4 regions of the Mesorhizobium sp. RCC_202 genome follow, and region 2 is predicted to be linked to each of the others. Evidence: predicted binding sites of a transcription regulator. Region 2 holds the regulator's gene; each other region holds the start of a gene.
The links. Region 2 encodes LexA, which represses DNA repair genes until DNA is damaged. Its sites were predicted from a motif close to TGTTCNNNNTGTGTTCNG; they were not measured.
Positions count from the first base shown of each region.

Region 1: dinB (DNA polymerase IV) is a predicted target of LexA. The motif match lies at 1,882-1,899, and genes of this name have one in related genera.
Region 3: AB6802_RS26960 (helicase-related protein) is a predicted target of LexA. The motif match lies at 1,850-1,867, and genes of this name have one in related genera.
Region 4: AB6802_RS23510 (sel1 repeat family protein) is a predicted target of LexA. The motif match lies at 1,906-1,923, and genes of this name have one in related genera.

Region 1 is NZ_JBFUPO010000003.1:223,817-228,925, reverse strand. It holds partial or broken gene AB6802_RS08405 (DUF1236 domain-containing protein) at 1-47, shown strand, start outside; gene AB6802_RS08400 (hypothetical protein) at 454-789, shown strand; gene AB6802_RS08395 (hypothetical protein) at 841-1,245, opposite strand; gene AB6802_RS08390 (hypothetical protein) at 1,406-1,642, opposite strand; gene dinB (DNA polymerase IV) at 1,988-3,253, shown strand; gene plsY (glycerol-3-phosphate 1-O-acyltransferase PlsY) at 3,334-3,990, opposite strand; gene AB6802_RS08375 (patatin-like phospholipase family protein) at 4,183-5,109, shown strand, end outside.
Region 2 is NZ_JBFUPO010000005.1:133,281-138,389, forward strand. It holds gene AB6802_RS13460 (AMP-binding protein) at 1-602, shown strand, start outside; gene kynU (kynureninase) at 618-1,865, opposite strand; gene lexA (transcriptional repressor LexA) at 2,328-3,068, shown strand; partial or broken gene AB6802_RS13475 (ComEC/Rec2 family competence protein) at 3,121-5,109, opposite strand, start outside.
Region 3 is NZ_JBFUPO010000015.1:49,821-54,929, forward strand. It holds gene AB6802_RS26950 (acetyl-CoA C-acetyltransferase) at 1-485, shown strand, start outside; gene phbB (acetoacetyl-CoA reductase) at 610-1,335, shown strand; gene AB6802_RS26960 (helicase-related protein) at 2,092-5,109, shown strand, end outside.
Region 4 is NZ_JBFUPO010000011.1:10,043-15,151, forward strand. It holds gene AB6802_RS23490 (hypothetical protein) at 1-34, opposite strand, end outside; gene AB6802_RS23495 (hypothetical protein) at 83-235, opposite strand; gene AB6802_RS23500 (toll/interleukin-1 receptor domain-containing protein) at 437-1,150, shown strand; gene AB6802_RS23505 (DUF2147 domain-containing protein) at 1,280-1,621, opposite strand; gene AB6802_RS23510 (sel1 repeat family protein) at 2,059-2,325, shown strand; gene AB6802_RS23515 (ABC transporter substrate-binding protein) at 2,802-3,923, shown strand; gene AB6802_RS23520 (sugar O-acetyltransferase) at 4,021-4,575, shown strand; gene AB6802_RS23525 (biotin carboxylase N-terminal domain-containing protein) at 4,582-5,109, opposite strand, start outside.

The DNA of each region.
Region 1 (5,109 bases), on a different contig from region 2:
TGATCGTCGACCCCGACAGCTACAAGATCGTGCTGATCCTGACCTGATCGGGCAGTCAGCGGCAAACAGCCCGTCACGCTTCGGCGTGACGGGCTTTTTTTGCCAGATGTCTTCCGTCCCATCCAGCGAGCCTGATGCCGGATCGACCTCCCGCCGCCGTCACAGGAAAGGCAGCGGGAGCTCGGCCATCCGCCGATGAAGGGAGGTTCTCGGCGCGATCTTCTCCGCGCGTTCTCACGCCACGGCGCCTCTTCGTCGACGCCGCGCTCCGTCAGATAGTCCTAACTTGATTGCGCTTTGGGGAACGAGACGTCGGGATTCCTGGTTTCTTAAACAGAAGTCCCCAGACGCTGGTCCCTGCGACATCGGCCAAAAGGCCGTACCGGAGGGTCGGCCGACAACCACCGCTTGCGGTCGCGCTGGAAAAGGTGCAAGGCTCAAGGCGGGTAGAGAATGGGCGAGATTGCCGGGACCTTGGACGGTCCAGGGCGCTCGGTTGGGCAGATGTATTTTCCGCGGTTTCTTGTGGGAATGACGGCAACGCTTTTGGTGGTCCTCGGGTGGACATATGCGTCCACCGGGTCGATCTGGGCGTCGCTTGGTTGGACGTTATTGGCGGGCGTGCTTTTGCAGGCCGCCTATTTCATAGTCGTGCTGGTGCTCATCCAGCGCGAGGGCCGCGCAGTCTCCGAAAGCAAGGCAGGCGACACAGCGCCCGCCAAGCTGCCCGGTCCTTTCGAGCGCGACGGCATCATTCAAGCTCTGATCTCTCGTCTGAAGCTGCTCTAGGGGCGCAAACCGCGCCGAGCGGCAAGCCGCCCGGCGATTTGCTTCATACGCCTAGCGCGCCGCCATGGTGGCCGAGCGCGCGGATTGCGCGGGCGAGAATACCACGACGGTAAAGACCAGCACGCCGGCGGCGACAATGAGCGACCCTATGCCCAGGATCGGGTCTACCGCGTCGTTGCCCGTGGCGAATTTCAGGTAAAGCGGCGGCAGCATCACCACCAGGCCGAGCGTGTAAAGGCCGTAGTGGATCATGGCCAGGCGCTTCTCGGCCTTGGCCGGATTGAGCGCATAATAGCCGCCGAAAATAGCGCTGGTGACCCAGCCCAGGAGATTGAAATGGGCGTGCGCCGGGAAAGCGCCATGGTCGCCGGAAATCCCCATCTTGATGCCGATGGCGATGCCCAGCAGCAAAAATATTACGCCCGTCTTGAAGAAAAGCTCCGAAACCCGTGGCATGATTCTTGTCCCTCCGATTCAGTTGAACCCCGTGTGGCAAGCTACACGTTGCGGCGTATGTTAGCTACCTCACGTAGAAGGGACTGAGGTCTTATTTTACTCTCAAGGCAGGGGCAGCGAAGCAATCCTGCCTTTCTGCTGAATTCGGGGAAGGCGCGAGCTACGGCGCGGCCACGATCTCAGCGCCTGGCCTCTCGTCGAACAGCACCGCGCAGCCGCGCTCGAGCGCCACCTGCGACAGCGCGTTGGCGGCGCTCTCGTCCGAAGAGACGAAGTCGCCGGTCAGCACGCGCAGTTCCTCGACGGCTTTCGACATCGGCACGACCCGGCCCGCGACATGGTCGCTGGCGCACGCTTCGACGACGCAGAGAAGATCGATAAGCTCGAAATTGTCCATCACGGCCTCCGCTTCGAAACAACGGTGAAGCGCCGCCAATTGTTCCCGCCCCGCCCGCCTGGACGACCGCAACCAATGCCGTCTCACCGCGTTGGTGCTGTGACTACTCCAGCCCTGCCCGCGCGGCTTTGCCGTGCGGGCTTTTTGCTTCGCGGCGAGACTGGCGATGTTGCACTTGCGTGCGATCGGTCACAGACAGCCTGGGACGTCCCTGCCGTGGCTTGACAAAAAACCTGCTTTGTTCTCTTTATGTTCATGCAACTTTCCTTAAAACACATCCGGCTAATGCTGCAGCGCAGCAGCAGGCCGGTGTGAAAACGACGCCGGATGGAGACGGAGCGCGGCATGCTCGCCACGAATGCCGGTTGCGGCGAAGCCACCATCCTGCATGCCGATCTCGACGCTTTCTATGCTTCGGTCGAGCAGTTGTTCGACCCCTCGCTCACGGGTAAGCCGATCGCGGTCGGTGGCGGCGTGGTGCTGGCGGCCTCCTATGAAGCCAAGGTTTTCGGCGTGCGCGGCGGCATGCCCGGCCGCAAGGCGCGCGAGCTCTGCCCGCAGTTGATCTTCGTCGGCGGTCGCTTCAGCGAATACCAGCGGCTCGGCGACGCCGCGATCAAAGTGCTCGACGATTTCACGCCGCTGGTCGAGCGCATCTCGATCGACGAGGCCTTTGCCGACGTCGCCGGCTGCACGCATCTGTTCGGCCAGCCCGACCAGATCGCGCAAAAAATCCGCGAGCGCGTGAAATCCGAGCTCGGCCTACCGATCTCGATCGGCGTGGCGCGGACCAAGCATCTGGCCAAGATCGCCTCGCAGGTGGCCAAGCCCGACGGGCTGGTGGTGGTCGCACCCGGCAGCGAGCTTGCCTTCCTGCACGATTTGCCGGTCACGTTGATGTGGGGCGTCGGACCCGCGACCAAGGCGCGGCTGGCCGAGATCGGTATCGAGACCATCGGCCAATTGGCGCGCACGCATGGCGGCGCGCTGGAGCGCCTGCTCGGCCCGGCCGCCGGCCAGAAGCTCGCGGCGCTTGCCTGGAACCGCGACCCACGCAAATTGGAAACGCATCGCCGCGCGATTTCAGCCGGCGCGCAGTCGGCGCTCGGCCGCAAGCCGGCCGTGCCGCGCATCTTCGTGCCGACGCTCTTGCACCTCGCCGACCGCGTCGCCAGCCGCCTGCGCGCCAAGGACCGGCCCGGACGTACAGTGACGGTGCGCGTGCGCTTCGCCGATATGCGTGCCGTCTCGCGCTCGGTGACGCTGGAGCAGCCGATCCAGGCCACGACGATGCTGGCCGAAATCGCCGAGGAGCTGGTGCGCGGCGTGCTGGCCGCCAATGCCGGCGAGAAGGACATCTCGCTGCTCGCCATCTCCGTCTCGCATCTTGAGGAGCATGCCGAGCTGCAGCTCGAACTGCCGCTCGGGCTGGCCGACGAGAAGCTGAAGCCCGGCAGCCGCAAAGGGTTGGCCCGCTTCGGCGCCGACCGCGCCATCGATAAGATCCGCCAGCGCTTCGGCAAGGAGGCTGTCGGCTACGGCACGGTGGCGCTGGAAGCGGCACGCTCGGTGCCGGACGAATTCAGGGAACTGGCCGAGAAGGAGCTGTGAGAACGCTTTTTGCGCAATTGTGGGCTGAGGCTACGGCGAAGTTGCCGAGCCCGACCGTTCCACACTTTTCTGGAATGGCTTCAAGGGCTCGCCTGCCCCAGGCGCGGCTCGGTGCCGGCGATCAGCCGGCCGATGTTGGCGCGGTGGCGCGCAATGACATAGAGGCCGCCGGCGATCACCAGCAGCCGATAGGCCAGCGGCTGCTCCAGGGCCAAGACCAGCGCGATCGCGGCCAGCGCCGCCAGCATCGAGCTCAGCGAGACGATGCGAGACAGGCCAAGCACGACGGCAAAGATCACGGCGGCGCCGACACCGACGGGCCAGGACAGCGCCAGAAGCACGCCGAGCCCGGTGGCGGCGGATTTGCCGCCGGTGAAATTCAGCCAGATCGAGCGGCCGTGCCCGAGCAATACGGCAAGCCCGGCCAGGCACACGCCCCAGGGCGCCAGGCTTTGCGCATCGGATAGCGGCGCCAACGACGGCAGCGTGTAAAGCCAGGCATGGAACCAGCGGGCCAAGACGATCGCCGCGACGCCCTTCAGCACATCGACCAGAAGCACGACAAGCGCCGGCCCTTTGCCCAGCGTGCGCAGCACATTTGTGGCGCCGGTGGATTTCGAGCCATGCTCGCGGATGTCGATACCCCGGACCAGCTGGCCGGCCAGATAGCCGGTCGGGACCGAACCGAGCAGGTAGGCGACCGCCGGTCCGGCCACGGCTGCCATCCAGAAGAGCATGCGATCCACCTCCCGCGTCTTCTGCACGGCTATGGCGCATTTTGGGGAAGAGCGCGAGGCGGGAACTGCTGATCTCCCCGCTTGTGGGGAGATTGGCAACTTGACCGCTTTGGCCAATCACCAGGATTCGCCGCTTGCCAGATTGCCCGCGCTGGGTTGGACTGTCGGCGAACCCGCCGATCGGAGTGATCCATGGCCAGTGACACGGTCCAGCCTGACGACGCGGACGACAGCGTTGAGCGCTACGATCTCGGCCTTTGCCTGTCGGGCGGCGGCTACCGCGCCATGCTGTTTCATGCCGGCGCACTGTGCCGGCTGAACGAGGCCGGGCTGCTTGCAAAGCTCGACATGGTGAGCTCCGTCTCGGGCGGCTCGATCGCCGCCGGGCTGTTGGCGGTGCTGTGGCCACGCTTCACCTTCGTCGACGGTGTCGCCACCAATTTCGGCATCTATCTCAACAAGATACTGGACTTCTCGCAAGTGTTCCTCGACGCACCGTCGATCGCCGTGGGCCTGCTCAACCCGTTTTCCAGCGCGGCGCGCGAAGTTGCCGCCTGCTATGAGCGGCATCTGTTCGATGGCGCGATGCCGATGCTGAAAGGCCTGCCGGAAAAACCCTGGTTCGTGTTCTGCTCCAGCAATCTCAGCACCGGCTCGCTGTTTCGGCTGTCGCGGCGCTACATCGCCGACTACCGGATCGGCGTCGCCTATCATGCCGACCTGCCGGTCGCGCTGGCTGTGGCCGCCTCGTCGGCCTTTCCGCCGGTGCTGTCGCCGCTCCGGCTCGACCTGACGCCGTTCCAGTGGAAGAACGACAAGCTCGACCCGACGGTCGGCCCACCGGTGCCACCGCGCCGCGCCGTGCTCACCGATGGCGGCGTCTACGACAATCACGGCATCGAGCCGGCGCTGAAGCGCTGCCGCTGGCTTCTGGTCAGCGACGCGGGCGCGCCTTGGCGGGCGTCGAATTCCGGGCTGTGGAACTGGTACTCGCAATTGAAGCGCGTCTCCGACACCGCCGATAACCAGGTGCGCTCGCTGCGCCGCCGCGACCTTGTCGCCCGCTTCCAGGCGGCGAAGGACGCCGACGACCGCGGCCAGCCCAACGACGCGACACGG
Region 2 (5,109 bases):
TCGGAGCGACCGAGATGCTGCACATCTTCATTTCCAACCGCTTCGGCGATAGGAAGCCGGCTTCGACCGGCAAGCCGGTGGGCGGCTACGAGGCGCGCATTGTCGATGACGCGATGCGCGAGTTGCCGCGCGGCACGATTGGCAGGCTGGCGGTGCGCGGCCCGACCGGTTGCCGCTACATGGCCGATACCCGCCAGGCAGACTATGTCCGCGACGGCTGGAACCTGACCGGTGACACCTTCGTGCAGGACGAGGACGGCTTCTTCCATTTCGCCGCCCGCTCCGACGACATGATCGTCAGCGCCGGCTACAACATTGCCGGCCCTGAGGTCGAAGCAGCACTTCTGTCACACCCCGACGTCACGGAATGCGCCGTCATCGGCGCCGAGGATAGCGAACGCGGTCAGATCGTCGAGGCGCATGTCGTGCTGGCAACCGGCGTGGCGCCGGACGCCGCGACGGTCAGACGCCTGCAGGATCACGTCAAGGCAACGATCGCGCCTTACAAATACCCCAGGTCAGTAAAGTTCATCGCGGCCTTGCCCAAGACCCAGACCGGCAAGATCCAGCGTTTTCGTCTACGCAGCGAAAAGGCCCATTAAGCGGGCGATTCCGCTTCAGGTAACGGCCGTCTTGACCGCAAAGCGCGCGTCCTGCCAGGCGCCTGTGCGCAGGATATCCTCCAGCACGCCGACCGCATCCCAGACATCGCGATAGCCGACATAGAGCGGCGTGAAGCCGAAGCGAATGGTGGACGGCGCGCGGAAATCGCCGATGACGCCACGCTCGATCAAGGCGCGCATCACCTGGTAGCCGTTGGGATGGGCGAAGGACACCTGGCTGCCGCGCTCGGCGCCATCGCGTGGACTTTCTAGCTCGAGGCCAAAGGCGCCGCATCTGGCTTCGACAAGCTGGATGAACAGATCCGTCAGCGCGATGCTTTTGTCGCGCACGACGGTCATGTCGACCTCGTCCCAGAGATTGAGCGCGCCCTTCAGCGCCCGCATCGACAACACCGGCTGCGTTCCGCACAGGAACCGGCGAATGCCCGAGCCTGCGGCATAACCCTGTTCGAAGGCGAAAGGCCTTGCATGGCCCCACCAGCCGCTGAGCGGCTGGCGGATGTCGCCGTGGTGGCGGTTCGCGGCATAGATGAAGGCCGGCGCGCCCGGACCGCCATTGAGATATTTGTAGGTGCAGCCGATGGCGAAATCGGCATTCGAGCCGTCGAGATTCACCGGCAGCGCACCCGCCGTATGGCAGAGATCCCAGACGATCAACGCGCCGGCCTGGTGGGCCTTGCGCGTTAGCGTCGCCATGTCGCGCAACCGACCGGACTTGTAGTTGACGTGGTTGACGAGGATGACGGCGACGCGTTCGTCGATCAATTCCTCGATCGCCGGGGCGTCGACGCCTTCCAGGCTCAGCACCGTGCCGGGCCGTGTCGAGGCCACGCCTTCCGCCATGTAGAGGTCGGTCGGAAAGCTATCGCCCTCGGCAACGATGACGGACCGTTCAGGCCGCATGGCCAGCGCTGCATGCAAAACCTTGTAGATGTTGATCGAAGTCGTATCGCAGACGACCGTCTGGCCGGATCCGGCGCCAATCAAGCGCCCAAGCTGGTCACCCAATTCGACGGGCATGTCGAACCAGCCGGCGGTGTTCCAGGCGCGGATCAGATCCTGCGCCCATTCACGCCTGGCGGCGTTTTCGATCTCGCTGAAGACATCGGATGAAGCGGCACCCAGTGAATTGCCGTCGAGATAGATGACCCCATCGGGCAGCACGAAGCGATCGCGCATGGAGCGCAACGGATCGGCGGCGTCCATCGCCTCAACAGACGCCAGATCAGGAATTCCCGTCATTATGCAATTGCCTCCCGTTCGGGCCCGACGCAGCATATGAAGCTACCGCCGGCCATGCGCGGTTTGTCTCACCGCCGTCCACGCTACGGCAAGACCCTTTTGTCCTTGTCCGCTGGTCCATCGATGCCAGGCGAGAGATCGGAATTATGCCGACGTTGGCCTTTTGAGTTCGTTTCGTTCACGGTGCCGCAGATGAATCGGGTGGCAGAGCCTATCCCGCCCTGCGCATTCACGATGTGGACGTCCCCGTCTCCTGTGAACGATGGGGTTGTAAAATGGAACGGAATCAAGACCTAAGGCTCAGCCGGCCCTCGCAACGGCATCCGCGCCGACGCAACATGGTTTCGGCTGTCCTAACAAATTCACTAAACTTTAAACGGTTGCGGAACACAACTGGAACAGATAGTGTTTGTTCTGGGTTTGTTTTTCTGATTCTGGTTTCTGAACCCTTGGGGGCGGCCGATGCTGACGCGCAAACAACATGAACTCCTGATGTTCATCCACGAACGTCTGAAAGAGAGCGGCATTCCTCCGTCCTTCGACGAAATGAAGGAAGCGCTCGACCTTGCGTCGAAGTCCGGCATCCACCGACTGATCACGGCGCTGGAAGAACGCGGTTTCATTCGCCGGCTGCCCAACCGGGCGCGGGCATTGGAAGTGCTGCGGCTGCCCGATTCGATCGCGCCCGGCCTCAATGCCGCGAGGAAGTTTTCGCCAAGCGTCATCCAGGGCGGCCAGGGCCAAGGCAATCTCGGCCGGCAGATCAAGCCGGCGGCTTCATCGCGCGCACCCTCGCCGAGCAATGACGACGATGCCGTTTCGGCCATCTCTATCCCGGTCATGGGCCGCATCGCCGCCGGTGTACCGATCGACGCCATTCAGCACCGGACGCATTCGATCTCCGTGCCGCCGGACATGATCACGGGCGGCGAGCATTACGCGCTCGAGGTCAAGGGCGACTCGATGATCGAGGCCGGCATCTTCGACGGCGACACCGTCATCATCCGCAACGCCGACACGGCGAGCCCGGGCGAGATCGTCGTGGCGCTGGTCGACGATGAGGAAGCGACGCTCAAGCGCTTCCGCCGCAAGGGCGCCTCGATCGCGCTCGAAGCCGCCAACCCGGCCTATGAGACGCGCATCTTCGGGCCTGACCGGGTCAAGGTGCAGGGCAAGCTTGTCGGGCTGATCAGACGTTACTGAGCAATTCCAGGAAAAGTGCACAGCGGTTTTCCGTCCGGAATTGCGTAGCGATCTACTGAGCCGGCGGCGAGGGCTTCGCATCCGCCCTCTCCGGCTTTTTGTACGGCGCTAGCCCCCTCGCCTCGCGCGCGTATTTCCGCTGCTCGTGCCAGGGCCGGTACGGCTGCTCGACGGCGTAGCGAACGACTGGCCGCGCCGTTGCCGACTGCGTGTCGAAGAAGACGGCGGCACTGCCGTCAAGCGCGAGCTGCCGCTTGGTAACGACGAGAATGCGCGGATCCCAGCACGGATTGTAGGCCGTGGCGTCGTTGATGACGATGAGGTCGGCGAAGCCGCAGGCTGGGCGTGCGCTGTCGCGGGTCTCGGCGAGCGCGACGATCGCGCCGGATGGATGCCGGCCGATGCACAGGTCACCGGTGCAGTAGAAAGGTGAGCCCGGCGGCAGGTCGACTGGATCGGCGACGTCCAACGCGCCTCTGGCGAAGATCTCCGGCGGCACGATCGTTTCCGACTGCAGCGCTCGCTTCCAGTTGTCGGTCGTGAATTCGTTGGCGCGCTCACGGTTGATGGCGAGCTCGCCGCCGCCGATCGGCATCGCCACCAGATGCGCATCCTCCGAAATGAGAAGGTCCGGGGTGCGCACATGCGGAATGGCCAGCAAGGCGGCAAGCGCGAAGGGCGCGGCGGCGAGCCTCAGCCAGGTGGTCGCCATGGTGGCGATGACAAGCGCGATCGTTGCCAGAAGCACCGACTGGATCGAGATCAGGCCGACAGCGTCGACCGGCGAGCGCTCGGAAATCCATGCCGAAATCGCAACCATCGCCGTCAGGCCCTTGCCCATCACATAGAGGAACGGGCCGTCGAGGCCGAAGGGCATGGCCAATGCGCTCAGCACTGCAAACGGCATGACGATCAGTGAGACGATCGGCATGACCGCAAGGTTGGCCACCAGGCTGAGCGGCGATACGCGCTGGAAATGCCAAATGGCGAACAGCACCGTCGCGCTGCCGGCGATCAGCGATGTCATGGCCGCGCCGCCGACGCCAACCGCCAGTTTTCTCGACCAGAAACCCAGGAATGAATGCTTTGCCGGCGGCGCCCGTATTTTGTCGGCGCGGTAGTCGGCCCAGCCGGCATAGGCGCCGACGAGCGCCGCGGTCGCGGCAAACGACATCTGGAAGCTCGGGCCGACCACCTCGTGCGGCGAAACCAGGATGACGGCGATGGCCGAGATCGCCAGATTGCGCATGGTCAGCGCCGCGCGATCGAAAAGCACCGCAATCAGCATCACCGCCAGCATGATGAAGCTGCGCTCGGCCGCGACCACGATGCCGGAGATGACGAGATAAGCGGCGATCGAGATGAGCGCGATTGCCGCGGCGTATTTCTTCACCGGCCGGCGCGACGAGAAATCGGGAAACAGCGCGAAGGCGCCGCGCAACAGCACCAGATCGTGCCGGCGACCAGCGCCATATGCAGGCCCGAGATCGAGATGATGTGATAGATGCCGGTGCGCCGCATGGACTCGTTGATCTCTTCGGGAATGCCGGCGCGCACGCCGACAATCAACGCCGCCGCGATCTCGCCTTCGGATCCGCCGATCTTGGATCTGATATGGTCAGCGATGTTTTCCCGCGCATTCTCAATGGCCAGAGCGACGCTCGAACCAAACGGCGCGTCGGCCGTCGCTGAAACCAGTTTTGGATCGCCCAGGAAAAATCCGCTGCCGCCGATGCCGGTAAAATAGCTATCGAAGGAAAAGTCGTAGCTGTCCGGCCGCACCGGCCCTGTCGGTGGCAAGAGCTTGGCGTAGCCGGTCAGGATCGATCCGGCCCGCATGTCGGGTGGGATCCGGCGCGCCGAAAGCCTGACGCGCTCCGGCGCATAGCGCAACGTCGGACGCGCGGTTGAAATCAGGTCGATGGTCAGCCTGACGCGGCCGTTGGCGGTCGGCTCGGCGATGACCAGGCGGCCGGTCAGCCGGGTCTGGATTTCGGACCCGAGCATCGGTGTTGCCGCCCGCCATGTCTCGACCTTGGCA
Region 3 (5,109 bases), on a different contig from region 2:
AGCCCGCCTTCGACAAGGACGGCACGGTCACTGCCGCCAACGCCTCCGGCATCAATGATGGTGCGGCCGGTGCGTTGCTAATGACCGAGGCCGAGGCCGCCCGGCGCGGCATCACCCCGCTGGTCCGCATCGCTTCCTGGGCGACCGCCGGCGTCGACCCGGCAATCATGGGCACCGGACCTATACCCGCCTCGAAGCGGGCGCTGGAGAAGGCCGGCTGGTCGGTCAAGGATCTCGACCTCGTCGAAGCCAACGAGGCCTTCGCCGCGCAGGCCTGCGCCGTCAACCAGGGCATGGGCTGGGATCCCTCGATCGTCAACGTCAATGGCGGCGCCATCGCCATCGGTCATCCGATCGGCGCCTCGGGCGCCCGCATCTTCAACACGCTGGTCCATGAAATGCGCCGCCGCAGCGCCAAGAAGGGCCTCGCCACCCTTTGCATCGGCGGCGGCATGGGCGTCGCCATGTGCGTGGAAGCGCTGTGAAAGAGAGTGAGTAGTGAATAGGGAGTAGCGAATAGGGAAGAATGGCGTAGGCGCGACAGGACATCAAAACCCCTACTCGCTATTCGCTACTCCCTACTCACTCCCGACCAAAGGGAGGGAATGCATGACCAAAGTAGCAATCGTCACCGGTGGCTCGCGCGGCATCGGTGCGGCAATATCGATCGCCCTGAAAAACGCCGGCTATGCGGTTGCCGCCAACTATGCCGGCAATGACGAGGCCGCGGCCAGGTTCAAGGCCGAGACCGGCATTCCAGTCTACAAATGGTCGGTCGCCGACTATGACGCTTGCGCCGAAGGCATCAAAAAGGTCGAGGCCGATCTCGGTCCAGTCTCCGTTCTTGTCAACAACGCCGGCATCACCCGCGACGCCATGTTCCACAAGATCACGCGCGAGCAGTGGAAAGAGGTCATCGACACCAACCTCTCCGGCGTCTTCAACATGACCCATCCGCTGTGGAGCGGCATGCGCGATCGCAAGTTCGGCCGCGTCATCACCATTTCCTCGATCAACGGCCAGAAGGGCCAGGCGGGCCAGGTCAACTATTCCGCCGCCAAGGCCGGCGACATCGGTTTCTCGAAGGCGCTGGCGCAGGAGGGGGCACGCGCCGGCATCACCGTCAATGTCATCTGCCCCGGCTACATCGCCACCGAGATGGTCAAGGCGATCGATGAGAAGGTTCTCAACGAGCGCATCCTGCCGCAGATCCCGGTCGGCCGCCTCGGCGAGCCGGAAGAGATCGCGCGTTGCGTCGTCTTCCTCGCTTCCGACGACGCCGGTTTCATCACCGGCTCGACCATCACCGCCAATGGCGGCCAGTACTTCGCTTGATGTGTTTTGAAAGCGGGCGGGCCCACCGGGCCGCCCGCTTTTTCGCTGGCCGACGACAGGCGACGCGAGGCGATGCCCCAATTCGGCACGCAAAGGTTAACGCCCCTTCCCGGCCTTGTGCGTAAGTCTGCTCGCAAGCTGTGCGCTGTCGGTGCACAAGCTGTGGATAACACCATATGTTGGGGTGAACAAACCGGGAAACTTCATAGATCGCTGATTCGTCGCCGATTCGTTCCGGCTTTGGTCGGGAAGTTAACGGCGGAGGCCTCAAACGTTACCGCATTCCTTAAAACCGGTTAGGAAAGATCAATAATTTCATAACCTTGTCGGCTGGGCGCCTGTCTGCGGCGATCGTTCACCGGCAAAGGTTAACGGACTCTCGCGCATTGCATCGTCTCAGCATAAATCGGGCCAGTTTCGCGATTCAGCATGTGGTGAGGACCACCGTCAAAAAATCCACATGTAGCCGTGAACAAAACCTGAATCCGAGCGAGTCTGTGATTCGTCGCTGATTCGTTCCAGACTCGTTCCAGCGGTTAACGCCAGCGGCTTTTGTCCACTCTTCAAGACGGCATCGATCCCGCGAAAGAACATTCCGCTTTCGCTCCGCGCCTGAAATCCCTATGTGTCGCCTGTCATACGCGGCGGCAGCGCTACGTTTCCGACGAGAGCATGATCCCGGAAAGCGGGAACCGGTTTTCGGAGAAAGATCGTGCTCCAGCAATCAAAGCGGCAGAAAGCCTCATTTCCGAGCCGATGAACATCCAGCCGAAACACAGAGAGCCGCTGATCCTTTCCGGCCGCGACGTCACCGCGGTGCTTGGACCGACCAACACCGGCAAGACGCATCTCGCCATCGAACGCATGGTGGCGCATGAAAGCGGTGTCATCGGCCTGCCGCTGCGGCTGCTGGCGCGCGAGGTTTACACGAGAGTCTGTGAAAAGGTCGGCGCCCACAAGGTTGCGCTGATCACCGGCGAGGAGAAGATCCAGCCTGCCGGCGCGCGATATTCGGTGTGCACCGTCGAGGCGATGCCGCGCGAGACCGACGCCGCCTTCGTCGCCATCGATGAGGTGCAGCTTGCCGGCGATCTCGAGCGCGGCCACATCTTCACCGACCGCATCCTTAATCTGCGTGGCCGCCAGGAGACGCTGCTGCTCGGCGCCGCCACCATGCACGGCATCCTGCAGCGGCTCTTGAAGGGCGTGTCGGTGGTGACGCGGCCGCGCCTGTCGCATCTCGCCTATGCCGGTTCCAAAAAACTGACCCGCCTGCCGCGGCGCACTGCGATCGTCGCCTTCTCGGCCGACGAGGTCTATGCCATCGCCGAGCTGATCCGCCGCCAGCAGGGCGGAGCCGCCGTCGTGCTCGGCGCGCTCTCGCCGCGCACCCGCAATGCCCAGGTGGCGCTGTTCCAGTCGGGCGACGTCGACTATCTCATCGCCACCGACGCCATCGGCATGGGGCTGAACCTCGATCTCGACCATGTCGCCTTCGCCCAGAACCGCAAGTTCGACGGTTACCAGTACCGCAACCTGACCGCTGCCGAGCTTGGCCAGATCGCCGGCCGCGCCGGCCGCCATCTGCGCGACGGCACCTTCGGCGTCACCGGCCAGGTCGACCCGCTCGACGAGGACCTGGTCAAGAAGATCGAGGGCCACGACTTCGACCCGGTGAAGGTGCTGCAGTGGCGCACCGCCCAGTTCGATTTTTCGAACCTCGACGCGCTGAAGCGGTCGATCGAAACCAATGCGCCGGTCGAGGGACTGACGCGGGCGCTGCCGGCGGTCGATGCGCAGGCGCTGGAACATCTGTCGCGCGACGAGGCGATTCGGGCTTTAGCCACCAGCAAGGAACGAGTGGCGCTGCTTTGGGAAGCCTGCGCCTTGCCCGACTACCGCAAGATCGCGCCGGCACAGCATGCTGACCTTATCGCTTCGATCTATATGGACCTCGCCCGTCACGGGCACGTCGACGAGAATTACATGGCCGAGCAGGTGCGCCGCGCCGACACGACCGAAGGCGATATCGACACGCTGTCGCACCGCATCGCGCAGATCCGAACCTGGACATTCGTGTCCAACAGGCCGGGCTGGCTGGCCGATCAGCTACACTGGCAGGAAAAGACGCGCGAAATCGAAGACAGATTGTCGGATGCGCTGCATGAGCGGTTGACGAAACGCTTCGTAGACCGCAGGACTTCCGTCCTCATGCGGCGCCTTAGAGAAAATACGATGCCTGAAGCCGAAATCAGCCCAACCGGAACCGTCCTCGTCGAAGGCCATCATGTCGGCGAACTGCAAGGGTTCCGCTTCACTGCCGACCAGAGCGCCGGCGGCGAGGACGCCAAGGCGGTGCGCACCGCCGCACAGAAGGCGCTCGCGGCAGAGTTCGAGGCGCGCGCCGAACGTTTTGGCGCTTGCGCCAATCGCGATCTCGCTTTGGGCTCGGACGGCGTCTTGCGCTGGATCGGCGCGCCGATCGGCACGCTGGTCTCCGCCGACGAGGCGCTGAAGCCGAGGCTGGTGCTTCTGGCCGACGAGCAGCTGACCGGTCCCGCCCGCGACAAGGTCGCGGCGCGCGCCGAGCGTTTCGTCAATTTCCAGATCGAGTCGCTGTTGAAGCCGCTGGTCGACCTTAAGAATGCCGAACAGCTCGCCGGCATCGCTCGTGGCATCGCCTTCCAGCTGGTCGAGCATTTCGGCCTGATCAACCGCCGCGACATCGCCGAAGAGATGAAGTCGCTCGACCAGGAAGGCCGCGCCGCCTTGCGCCGTCTCGGCGTGCGCTTCGGCGCCTACCATGTCTTCGTCCCGGCGCTGATCAAGCCCGCGCCGGCCGGACTGGTGACGCTGCTCTGGGCGCTGAAGAACGACGGCAAGGACAAGCCCGGCTTCGGCGACGTGGTGCATGCGCTGGCCTCGGGCCGCACCTCGGTGGTCATCGATCCTGCCTTCGACAAGACTTTCTACAAGCTCGCCGGCTACCGCAATCTCGGCCGCCGCGCCGTGCGCATCGACATTCTCGAGCGGCTTGCCGACCTGATCCGCCCGGCGACCAACTGGAAGCCCGGTCTCGGCCAGCGGCCGGACGGCGCCTATGACGGCCAGTCCTTCATGGTGACGCCGCCGATGATGTCGATCCTCGGCGCCACCGCCGACGACATGGAAGAGATCCTGAAGGGTCTCGGCTATCGCGCCGAGCCAAAGCCTCCGGCCGAAGTGAAGGCAAAACTCGACGCGCAGGACAATGCCGCCCGCGAGGCAGCCGCCGCGAAGCTGGCGGCGGAAGAGGCCGCGCGTGCCGCGGCAGTGGCCGAAACCGCGCCAGCGGCTGACGCCGTTACCGAAACGCCGGCTGAAAACACCGACGTCGCCGCCGATCCGACCGCGACGGCGGAGCCCGTGACCGAAACTGCCCCGGAGCCGACCATCGAAGCGGATGCCGAACCCGCGCCGGAAGAGACGGTGGTTGCCGACGCCGTGGAGGCAAGCGATCCGGTAGAAGAGCAAGCCGATACGCCGGCGACTGCCGAGACGGCACCGCCGGCAGCCGAAGCCGTTGAACCCGCGGTCGAGCCTGAAATCTCGGCGGAAGGCGACACCGCACCGGTAGAGGTCGTCGAAGCATCGCAAACCACGCCCAGCGAGGCGCCAGCCGAGCCGGAGGAACCAAAACCGATCCTGCTGTGGCGACAGGCCCGTTTCGATCATCAGCGCCCGCGTCATCGCCACGACAACCGTCGCGACAATCGCCCGCGCGGCAACCAGCCC
Region 4 (5,109 bases), on a different contig from region 2:
GGCTCGTCGCGGCAAGGGTGGTGAAGCGGTTCATGGTCGTGGCGTCCCCGGTTTTCAGCTAACTTGTTTCATCTTGGTCGTTTCAGCGGTTGAATTGGTTCACGCAATTCGGACGGCAGCTGCCGGCCATTTCCCATGAGCGCGCCGGACGTCCGGCTTGCGCCACGAGGATGGCGAAGCCCATCCCGAACAGGCCCATCAGCAGGCAGACGATGGTGAAGCGACGGGCAAGCATGTCTCTCTCCTTCAATGCGGGAGAGAATGCCAAAATGCCTCTGAACCGGTTCTGAGACCGGCATTCATCTGAGGTTCAAATTGATTGACGGGGTTTTGAGTGCACGTTTGCGTCGACAGACGGAGCGTCCCGACAAACGTTCAAACAGGGTTGACCCTAAACCGAGTTCGGGAAACATATCGCCAAAACGGGGGAGTTTAGATGGCAAAGCAAGCAAAGGCCTCGAAAGAGGCGAGGACCTTCGTCGCGCGATTTATAGACGCGCTGACCCGGATGTCGGGTCCTGAAGGAACCAGCGTCAACGGCAACACCCTGCGTGATGAGCTTGGTTGGGCGGATGTGACATTTAACCGGACCAAGGCGGTGCTCCGTCGGCAAGGTAAGATCAGGGTCAGCCCGGGAAGAGGAGGTCAGATAAGCCTCGTTCAGCCCTCCCAAAAACCGAAGCCCAAACCGCTCAAGGCTTTCATTTCTTATTCTCACGCCGATGTCGCCCTCAAAGCCGAGTTGATCAAACACTTGTCCCCGCTTAAACGGGCCGGCCTGATCGACGCTTGGCACGATGAAAAAATTGAGGCGGGAGAAAAATGGGCTGAAGCCATCGCCAAGAATCTGGAGACAGCGGAAGTTGTGGTGCTCCTGGTCAGCGTTGACTTTATAAATTCGGATTATTGCAACACAGTAGAGTTGACCCGAGCCCTTCAACGTGAGCAGGAGAAATCGCTCGTGGTCATTCCTGTAATTGCACGAGAGTGCCTCTGGAAGTACGAACCCTTCAGCCAATTTCAAGCGGCTTTGGGTGGAAAAGCCATTTCCAGTTTTCCCGATAGGGACGACGGCCTCACTCAGGTCGCGGAGGCGATCAAAACGAGGGCGGAGGCGCTACGCAAGGCGAAGGAGGCCGTTTCATCCTAGATGTAGAATGATGCGACATCGAAGGTGCGGTCTGCGTATGAGCCCCCGTCGCTGTTGAGCCGATCTCCAGAAGGCGCAACGCTCCCAAAACAAAACGGGCCCCGTTTCGGACGGTCGGTTTTTCGGCGATCAGAGCTTGTGCCAGGTCTGGCTCTTGCAGATTAGCCCGCCCAGCACACAGCCGCTCATCTTCAGCGAGGTGCCCGAAAGCGTGGCTTTGCCGGAATAGGTCTTGTCGTTCGCCGGGTCGGTGATGTTGCCGGTGTATTTGTTGTCGCCGGCCGCCTTCAGCGAGCCGATGGTCTTGCCGGCATATTTGCCGGACTTCAGTGTGATGGAAAACGAGCCGCTGCCACCGATCGCGGCGGTGTCGCCGGCCTGCGTCTTCCAATTGCCCTCGATCGGGTCGGCCCATGCGGCGCCGGCCATGATCAAGGTGGCCGCGAGCGCCAAGCTTACTTTTCGAAACATGTCTGTCCTCCCTGTAGGTTGCCGGCGGGGCTACGATCCGCCCGTCTGCCCCTTACGCAAAGGTAAAGCTAATCCAGCTCCCACCAAAACAAAAGCGGTGCCGCCACGGAAGGTTGCAAGGATTTTGCCGGCCCGGATCGTCGAAAATGAACGGTGACGAAAAAGGCTTCGGAATCCGTGGTTAGCGAAGTCTTGCTTCCGGTTCGCGGCATTTTCATCGAATTTGAGGCAAAACGGCGCAATCGCTGGATTCCCATGCTTAACGAACTTTCACGTTTACCTCTTGTTTTAGCTTTGTTTTCTTCAAATTAAGCACGCCATTTAACGACGGATTCAAGGCCAGGCGTCATCCTCGAAAGCATCGAAAGAGCGGCCCACCCCAAGCGAACACCGGGGACAGAAGGAGGCAGCTCTCGGGAGCCAGACAGGGGATTGAAATGGCACGCTTTGAAATGCTTGAAGCCGGCGTCGGCGCCATGGGGGCAACCGCCCAGGCCGACATTCTTTTCGAACTGGGCATGATGTATGCGACCGGCCGCGACTGCGAGACCGACGTCGTCGCCGCCCACAAATGGTTCAACATCGCCGCCATCAAGGGCTCGACCCGCGCCGCGGAATTGCGCTCGGAGCTGTCGGCGACGATGTCGAAGACCGATATCGCCAAGGCGCTGCGCGAAGCCCGCGAATGGATGACGATGCACTGATCCCGCGGACACAACGGCGGGGACCAATCAGGGGACAGGGCCGCGGCAAGACGGCCGACTGACAAGACCAAGAACGCGGCAAGTCAACTGCCAAGCCGCGCAGCAAGAAACAGGGAAGCGAGCGGGTTTCAGGCGCGGGGGCGTCCAGGGAGCTCGACTGCAAAAGCCGCGACCGACCGGTACAAGGTTGGCGCGGCTTTTTGCATTAGGCTAATGCATGTCGCGCAAAAGTGGCTTCGGTTTTGCGACGACGACATGCATCAAACGGCGAGCTAAAGCGCGCCGCGTCGATTCCATTCGACGCGACGCGCTTTAGGTAATCAGGTGGGCCCCTTGGCCCAAGAAATCCTCGCCGGAATGAACCAAAACCAGATGCACTGTCCTCTCGACAGGTTCAGTGAACGGTGAAATTGTCCCGGCTCTGTAGAACAAGCGCGACCATATCGTCGCGCGCAAGTGGAGGAGTTCTTATAGTCATGAAAAAATTGGGTATTTTGAGCGCGGCCGCATTTGGGCTGATGATGAGCGCCCCGGTTGCCTTCGCCGACGACATCACCATTTCGGTGGTCGGCCCGATGACCGGCCAGCTCGCCACCATCGGCGATCAGTTCAAGCAGGGCGCGCAGGCAGCCGCCGATGCGATCAACGCGGCGGGCGGCATCAACGGCTCACAGATCAAGCTCGACATCGAGGACGACCAGTGCGATCCGAAGCAGGCGGTCTCGGTCGCCAACCGCATCGTCGCCAACGGCGTCAAGTTCGTCGACGGCCATGCTTGCTCGGGCTCAAGCATTCCGGCCTCGGCCGTCTATGCCGAAGCCGGCACGCTGATGATGAGCCCGGCCTCGTCGAACCCGGTACTGACCGACGCTGCGGCCAAGTCCGGCTGGCCGACGATCATGCGCCTCTATACGCGTGACGACGCGCAGGGCGCCTTCATCGGCCCGTGGATCGCCAAGAAATATGCCGGCAAGAATGTCGTCGTCCTGCACGACAAGAGCGCCTACGGCCAGGGCGTCGCGGACGCCGTCAAGGCGACGATGAACGCCGGCGACCTCAAGGAAGTCGACTATGAAGGCATCAACGCCGGTGAAAAGGACTATTCGGCCCTCGTCACCAAGCTGAAGGAGCTCAAGGCCGACGTCGTCTATTTCGGCGGCTACCACCCTGAGGCGGGCCTGATCCTGCGCCAGGCGGCCGAGCAGAACGTCAAGTTCCAGCTGATCATGCCCGACTCGATCGCCTCGCCGGAATTCTGGCAGGTTGCCGGCCCGGCGGGTGAAGGCACCCTGTTCGTGTTCCCTTCCGACCCGCAGGCTAAGCCGGAAGCCAAGGACGCGGTCGCCAAGATCAAGGCCGGCGGCTTCACGCCGGAAGGCTTCACGCTGTTCTCCTACGCCGTCGTCCAGGCGGTGGCCGAAGGCGTCAAGCGCGCCGGCACCGACGATCCGGCCAAGGTCGCCGAAGCGCTGAAGGACGGCAAGCCGATCAGCACCGTCGTCGGCGATGTCATCTTCGACGAGAAGGGCGACCTCAAGAACGCCAGCTACGACATCAACCAGTGGCATGACGGCAAATACGCGCCGATCCAGCCGTAATTCGGTTCTGTCTTCGGAGATGGCCGGGCTTGTCCCGGCCATTTTCGTTTGGCCTGTCCTGTGGCTACACTCGGGTCGCGCCTGGAGAGATTCGAGAATGGCTGACGACGGCACCCGGATAATTCCAAGGCGCACGCCGGAATCGGCGGCCATGACGGCCAACGTCAAAAGAGCCATGGCGATCACCGCCAGGCTCAACCGTTTGACGTATGACGATGCCGATGACATCCGCGCCTTGTTCAGCGAGCTCATCGGGCAAAAGGTGGACGGCAGCTTTCTGCTGATACCGCCCTTCTACGCGACTGGCGGGCTGGATACGCGGGTCGGGCGCAATGTCTTCGTCAACCAGAACTGCACGTTCTACGATCTCGGCGGGCTCGACATCGCCGACGACGTGATGATCGGGCCCAATGTCAGCCTCATCACCTCCGGCCATCCGATCGAGCCTTCGCAGCGGCGCGCTTGCGTGATCGCAAGGCCGATCGTGATCGAGAGGAACGTCTGGATCGCAGCCGGCGTGACGGTCATCGGCGGCGTGACGATAGGTGAGAATTCGGTCGTCGCGGCCGGTTCGGTTGTCACCCGTGACGTTGCGCCAAACACCCTTGTCGGCGGAAATCCGGCAAAAATCATTCGCTCGATCGCAGGCTGAACAGCCTCAGCCCTGGCCATCCTCCGCGAAACGCACCAGCACGGTGCCGTCGCTGACCTGCGCGCCTTCAGTCGCGATTTCGGCGATGACGCCGTCATGCGGCGCGGCGATGGTATGTTCCATCTTCATCGCCTCGAGGATCAGCAGCGGCTGGCCTTTGCTGACGGTATCGCCGGCCGCCGCGCGCACCAGCTTGACCAGGCCAGGCATTGGCGCGCGCAGGCTGCCTGACGCAGCCCCCGCCTCGTCGGCCCGGGACAGCGGATCGGGAACCGCGAATGTGTGGCCGACCGCGCCTTCGAACACGGTGACGTGGCCGGGCCAACGTGCCGTGCGCGGCAGATTTCTCAGATCATGCGAATTGATCGCATCGTGCGGCGCCTCCAACGCCACCTGGAAGCGGCCGTCCGGCCGCGCCGAGATCCGCGCCAGGATATTTTCCTCGCCATAACGAAGCCGGGTACGCCGTGACAGCGTATGGTAATGCGCATAGCCGGCAAGCGCGGACCAAGGATCGCCGGCCGTCCCCGGCGC